DNA from 2 places in the Streptomyces sp. NPDC048352 genome. Region 2 is predicted to be linked to the other one. Evidence: riboswitches for the same ligand, from Rfam matches in the RefSeq annotation. Region 2 holds a riboswitch; the other holds the start of a gene.
What was found. Region 2 has a riboswitch for cobalamin ahead of cobN (cobaltochelatase subunit CobN). Riboswitches for the same ligand answer to the same signal wherever they lie in the genome.

Region 1 (3,184 bases), on a different contig from region 2:
GAGCCCCCATGTCAGAGGCCGCACCCCAGCCCACGCCTCACCCCACCCCGACCACCACCCCCCACGTCACCGACCACGGCGGGGGTGTCTGGGCCCTGAAGGTGCCCATCCCCGACAACCCCCTCGGCCACACGCTCGTCCACGTGCTCGACACCGGCCGCGGGCCCGTCCTGGTCGACACCGGCTGGGACGACCCCGCCTCCTGGGACACCCTCATCGCCGGGCTGGGCGTGCTCGGCCTCGCGGTCGCCGACGTGCACGGGGTGGTCATCACCCACCACCATCCCGACCACCACGGCCTGTCCGGCCAGGTCCGGGAGGCCTCGGGGGCGTGGATCGCCATGCACGCCGCCGACACCGAGGTCGTCGTGCGGACCCGTTCCGCCGAGCCGGGCGTCTGGTTCGACTACATGGGCGAGAAGCTCGCCGCCGCCGGGGCCCCCGAGGAGCACGTCGCCCCTCTGCGCGCGGCCCGGGCGAGCGGGCGGATGCGGACCCTGCCCGGGCTGAGCGCCGCCGTCCCCGACCGGGAGATCGTCCCCGGCGAGCTGCTGCCCCTCGCCGGGCGCCGCCTGCGCGCGATCTGGACCCCGGGCCACACCCCCGGCCACGTCTGCCTGCACCTGGAGGAGGCCCACCCCGCGGGCCTGCCCGGCAACGGCCGGCTCTTCTCCGGAGACCACCTGCTCCCCGGGATCTCCCCGCACATCGGCCTGTACGAGGCCCCCGGGGACACCCGCGTCACCGACCCCCTGGGCGACTACCTCGACTCCCTCGAACGCGTCGGCCGCCTGGGGCCCGCCGAGGTGCTCCCCGCCCACCAGCACGCCTTCACCGACGCCCCCGCCCGCGTGCGGGAGCTGCTGGAGCACCACGAGGAGCGGCTGACCGGGCTGTGGCGGCTGCTGGCCGAGCCCCTGACCCCCTGGGGGCTCGCGGAGCGGATGGAGTGGAACCGGCCCTGGGAGCAGATCCCGTACGGATCCCGGAACATCGCCGTCTCGGAAGCGGAGGCCCACCTGCGGCGGCTGGTGAAGCAGGGCCGGGCGGAGGCGGTGCCGGGCACGGACCCGGTGGCGTACCGGGCGCTGTGATCCGGTGCGGCCGGAGCCGGCCCTCGCCCGCCGCGCCCGGCCACGGGGCCGCACTCCGCGCCGCACTCCGGGCCGCCCCCGGTAAGGGGCACTGCCGCCCCGGGCCCCCCGACCCGCCGGCTACGGGCCGGTACAGTGAGCCCGTCGTCCACACTTCCGTATGGGGGGAAGCCGGTGCGAATCCGGCGCTGACCCGCAACCGTGACCCGGCCCGCAGCACGCGGGACGGCGAGCCGGAATGCCCCGTACCGGAGGTGCGCGGCTCGTGCCGCCGGGTCCTCCGGCGGCCGGCACCGTCGAGGTAAACGGAGCCGGAGCCCGGTGCCTGCGCGTGCCTGTCTCCCGCCCCCCGTACGAGAGGCACCCGCCCCGCCATGAACGTCCGTCGCAGCGCCGCAGCGCTCGCCGCATCCGCCGTGCTCTGCGTCGGCGTCGCTCCCGCCGCCCTCGCCGACACCCCGCCGCCCTCCCCCTCCGCGCCCCCGGTCGTCCCCTCGGGCCTGTTCGGCAAGGCCGACCCGACGTACGACGGCGTGTGGCGCCAGTCCCTCGCGCTGCTCGCCCAGCGGACGGCGGGCGTGAAGCCCGCCCCGCAGGCCGTGGCCTGGCTCACCGGCCAGCAGTGCGCGAACGGCGGCTTCGCCTCCTTCCGCGCGGACGCGGGCGCCGTGTGCGACGCGAAGACGGTGTTCGACACCAACGCCACCGCCGTCGCCGTGCAGGCGCTGAAGGCCCTCGGCGGCAAGGACGCCGAGGTCAAGAAGGCGGCCGACTGGCTGAAGTCCGTACAGAACGAGGACGGCGGCTGGGCCTACGTCCCCGGCTCCCCCAGCGAGGGCAGCTCCACCGCGATCGTGATCAGCGCGCTGGCCACGGCGGGCGAGACGCCGGACCAGGTGAAGTCGAAGGCGGGCAAGTCCGCGTACGACGGCCTGCTCTCCTTCCAGCTGGGCTGCTCCACCGAGCCGGCCTCCGACCGGGGCGCCTTCGGCTACCAGCCCGCCGACGGCAAGCTCGCCGCCAACGCCGACGCCACGGCCGCCGCCGCCCTGGCGGGTCTGGGCAAGGGCATCCTCGTCGAGCCCGCCGCCTCCGACACCGCGGCCGCCGCGCTCGCCTGCCCGGCCGCCCCCGCCGATCCGGCGGGCGCCGCCCGGGGCGCGGCCGGCTACCTGGCCGAGGCCCTCAGGAAGGACGGCCACCTCACGGCCGTCACTCCCGGCTCCGACCAGCCCGTGGCGGACACCGGCAACACCGCCGACGCCGTCATCGCCCTCGCCGCGGCGGGCCACCGGCAGTCGGCGGCGGGCGCGCTGGAGTGGCTCCAGAAGAACTCCGCGCAGTGGTCCAAGGACAACCCGGCCGCGCTGGCCACCCTCGTCCTGACCGCGCACGCGACGGGCACCGACCCAAAGTCCTTCGGCGGCACCGACCTGGTCTCGGCGCTGAACGCCACGGGCCCGGCCCCGCAGCGCGCGGACGCCGACGCGCAGAAGGTGGAGGGCAAGGAGGAGCCGGGCTCCGGCAACCAGAGCATCTGGTGGATCGTCGGAGCGGGCGCCGCCGCCGGCATGGGCATCGGCATCCTGCTGAGCGGCCGCCGGAAGAAGAACCAGCTGTGACCGGCCGCCGTCCGCACATGGCGGCGGGTGCGGTCGCGGGCGTCCTGGGCGTCCTGGGTCTGGCCCTCACCCTGTTCGCGGCCTCCCCGGCCCTGGCGGCGGGCTACCGCTACTGGTCGTTCTGGGACGGTGCGGGCGGCAGCTGGGCGTACGCCACCCAGGGCCCCTCGACGGCCCGCCCCGCGGACGGCGCCACGCTCGGCTTCCGCTTCTCGGTGAGCAAGGACGCCGCCGACGAGGCCGCCCGGCCGCGCGCGGCCGCCGACTTCCAGGCCGTCTGCGCCGGCACCGCCCCGGCGGACGGCCGCAAGCGGGTGGCGGTGGTCATCGACTTCGGGGTGCCCGGGGACGCGCCCGGCGGCGAGACCCCGCCGCAGGACACCCCGCGCACCGCCTGCGCCCAGCTGGCCCCGGAGGCCACGGCGGCGGAGGCGCTGGCGGAGGTGGCGAAGCCGCTGCGCTACAACA
Region 2 (3,184 bases):
ACGGCCTCGGCGGCCGCTCCTAGCCGCACCAGCGCCCGCCCGTCCGCGCGGCCGAGCACGGTCACGTCGGGGTCGAGGGCGGCGACATCCCCGCGTCCGTCGTCGAGGGCGAACAGGAACCGCCCGGAGAGGGCGGCCGCCCGAGCGCCGGCGCACAGCACGCGGTCGAGCTCGCGCACCCAGTGCACGACGTGGGGGCCGCCCATCGGGGAGGCCACGATGTTGCGCACCCGCTCGTGGCTCGGCGCGGGCAGCAGTCCGGCGCCGTCCAGCAGCGCCGCGAGCCCGGCGCCGCAGTCGTCGGTGAGGCCGCGCAGCTGGACGTTGCCGCGCGAGGTGAGTTCCAGGTGCCCGTCCCCGAACCGGTCGGCGGCGAGCCCGAGCGCGGCGGCCTGACGGACGGTGAGCAGCCCGCCGGGGATCCGGACGCGCGCCAGGTACCCGTCGTCGGCGGCGTGCAGCCGCAGCGCGCCGGGGCAGGCGTCGCCGCGGTCGCGTATGACGGGTTCGTCCCGCGATGCGGCGGAAGGGGGCTGGGGCATGGCCGCGAGCATACCCACGATTCCCCACCCCCGACCTGTGTCCGTCGCCACCCCGAACCCCCACACCCCCACCGACACCTGAGGCCCGACGCCCGGGGAGGCGAAGCCCCGGAAATCCGACGTGACTCCACAGACGAACCCCGTGGCGCCCGGGGCGAAACCCCGGAAAAACCCACAGAACAGCGGAACAAAGCCCCGTGGGGGCGGGGGCGAAGCCCGTGGGGCGGGGGCGCGAAGCCCGGTGGAACCCGCGGGACCCGGGGCGAAGCCCCGCAGAACCCCCGGGGCCCCGGGGACGGAGCCCCCAGGCACGGGGCCCGGGGGCGGAGCCCCGGGGAACGGGCGGGGCTCAGGGAACGGGCGGGGGCCCGGGGGCGGAGCCCCGAGCACGGGGTCCGGGGCGAAGCCCCGCAGAACCCACGGGGGTCCGGGGGCGGAGCCCACGGGGGTGAGGGCGGGGGCGAAGCCCCGCAGAACCTACGCGGGCCCGGGGCAAAGCCCCCGAGCACAGGGTCCGGGGCGAAGCCCCGCAGAGCCCACGGGGGCCCGGGGGCGGAGCCCCCGAGTACGGGGTCCGGGGCGGAGCCCCGGGGAACGGGCGAAGGGCGGGGTGGGGAGCAGCCCGCGCAGCGCACCCCCACCGCACCCCCACCCGGCACCCGGCACCCGGCACCCGGCACCCGGCACCCGGCACCCGCCCACCCCCACCACGTCCCCCACCCCGGGCCCCACCACCGCCGCCCACCCCACCCCCACTCCCGGCCAGGGAAAAGGCCGCCTAAGATGACCTTCCGACGGACCGCTCGGCCCGTCATCGCCGAGGACGGCGACATGGGAGGAAGCCCGGTGCGATTCCGGCGCGGTCCCGCCACTGTGAACCCCGCGGAGCGATCGGCCGGGTGAGTCAGGAACTCCCGCTGTCCTCACTGCCCGGGGCGCGGAAACCCCGAGGAAGGCCTGCCGCCGCATGATCCTGCTGCTGTCGACGTCCGACACCGATCTGCTCAGCGCCCGCGCCGCGAACACCGCCGGCGGCCCCGTGCCGTACCGGTTCGCGAACCCCTCCCGCCTTCCCCTCGACGACCTCCCCGGTCTCCTCGACGGGGCCGACCTGGTCGTCGTACGCCTCCTCGGCGGGCTCCGCGCCTGGCAGGAGGGCCTGGACGTGCTCCTCGCGCCCGGCCAGACCCGCCCGGTGGTCGTGCTGACCGGCGAACAGGCCCCCGACGCGCAGCTGATGGAGGCCTCCACGGTCCCGATCGGCATCGCCGCCGAGGCGCATCGCTACCTCGCGCACGGCGGCCCGGCCAACCTGGAGCAGCTGGCACGCTTCCTCTCCGACACCGTGCTGCTCACCGGCCACGGCTTCGAGCCGGCCGCCACCTCCCCCACCTGGGGCCCCCTGGAGCGCACCCCGCACGCGGCCCCCGCCGGCCCGCGCGTCGCGGTGCTCTACTACCGCGCCCACCAGATGAGCGGCAACACCGCCTTCGTGCACGCCCTCTGCGACGCCATCGAGGCGAAGGGCGGGCAGCCCGTCCCCCTGTACGTCTCCTCCCTGCGCACCCCGGAGCCGGAGCTGCTCCAGGCCCTGGAGCCGGCCGACGCGATCATCACCACCGTGCTCGCGGCCGGCGGCACCCGCCCCGCCACCGCCTCCGCGGGCGGGGACGACGAGTCCTGGGACGCGGGCGCCCTGGCCGGGCTCGGCGTGCCGATCCTCCAGGCGCTGTGCCTGACGGGTTCGCGCGGCAACTGGGAGCAGAACGACGAGGGCCTGTCCCCGCTCGACGCCGCCACCCAGGTCGCCGTCCCCGAGTTCGACGGCCGGCTCATCACCGTCCCGTTCTCCTTCAAGGAGATCGACGAGGACGGCCTGCCCGCGTACGTGGCCGACCCCGAGCGGGCCTCCCGCGTCGCCGGCATCGCCGTACGCCACGCCCGCCTGCGCCACATCGAGCGGCGCGACAAGAGGATCGCGCTGGTCCTCTCCGCCTACCCGACCAAGCACTCCCGCATCGGCAACGCGGTCGGCCTCGACACCCCGGCCAGCGCCGTCGAACTCCTGCGCACGCTCATCGCGGAGGGCTACGACTTCGGCCCGGTCACCGAGATCCCCGGCCTGGTCTCCGGCGACGGCGACGAGCTGATCCGCGCCCTGATCGAGGCCGGCGGCCACGACCAGGACTGGCTGACCGAGGAGCAGCTGGCCCGCAACCCGGTCCGCATCCCGGCCGCCGACTACCGGCGCTGGTTCGCCGAGCTGCCCGCCGAGCTGCGCGAGCAGGTCGAGGAGCACTGGGGCGAGGCGCCGGGCAACATGTTCGTGGACCGTTCCTCGAACCCGGAGGGCGACATCGTCCTCGCGGCGCTCCGCCGCGGGAACCTGCTGATCCTCATCCAGCCGCCGCGCGGCTTCGGCGAGAACCCGATCGCGATCTACCACGACCCGGACCTGCCTCCCTCGCACCACTACCTGGCGGCGTACCGCTGGATCCAGGCCGCGGCCGAGGACGGCGGCTTCGGCGCCGACGCGATGATCCACCTGGGCAAGCACGGCAACCTGGAGTGGCTGCCGGGCAAGAACGCCGGCCTCTCGGCGTCCTGCGCCCCGGACGCGGCGCTCGGCGACCTGCCGCTCG

Region 1: another riboswitch for cobalamin. It lies ahead of AB0D45_RS16775 (prenyltransferase/squalene oxidase repeat-containing protein); the one in region 2 lies ahead of cobN (cobaltochelatase subunit CobN).

The regions. Positions count from the first base shown of each region.
Region 1 covers NZ_JBEZKZ010000028.1:2,574-5,757, reverse strand. Annotated here, with positions in the region: gene AB0D45_RS16780 (MBL fold metallo-hydrolase) at 9-1,094, shown strand; cobalamin riboswitch at 1,225-1,355, shown strand; gene AB0D45_RS16775 (prenyltransferase/squalene oxidase repeat-containing protein) at 1,469-2,716, shown strand; gene AB0D45_RS16770 (SCO2322 family protein) at 2,734-3,184, shown strand, end outside.
Region 2 covers NZ_JBEZKZ010000054.1:20,875-24,058, forward strand. Annotated here, with positions in the region: gene AB0D45_RS24570 (cobalamin biosynthesis protein CobG) at 1-542, opposite strand, end outside; cobalamin riboswitch at 1,320-1,477, shown strand; gene cobN (cobaltochelatase subunit CobN) at 1,510-3,184, shown strand, end outside.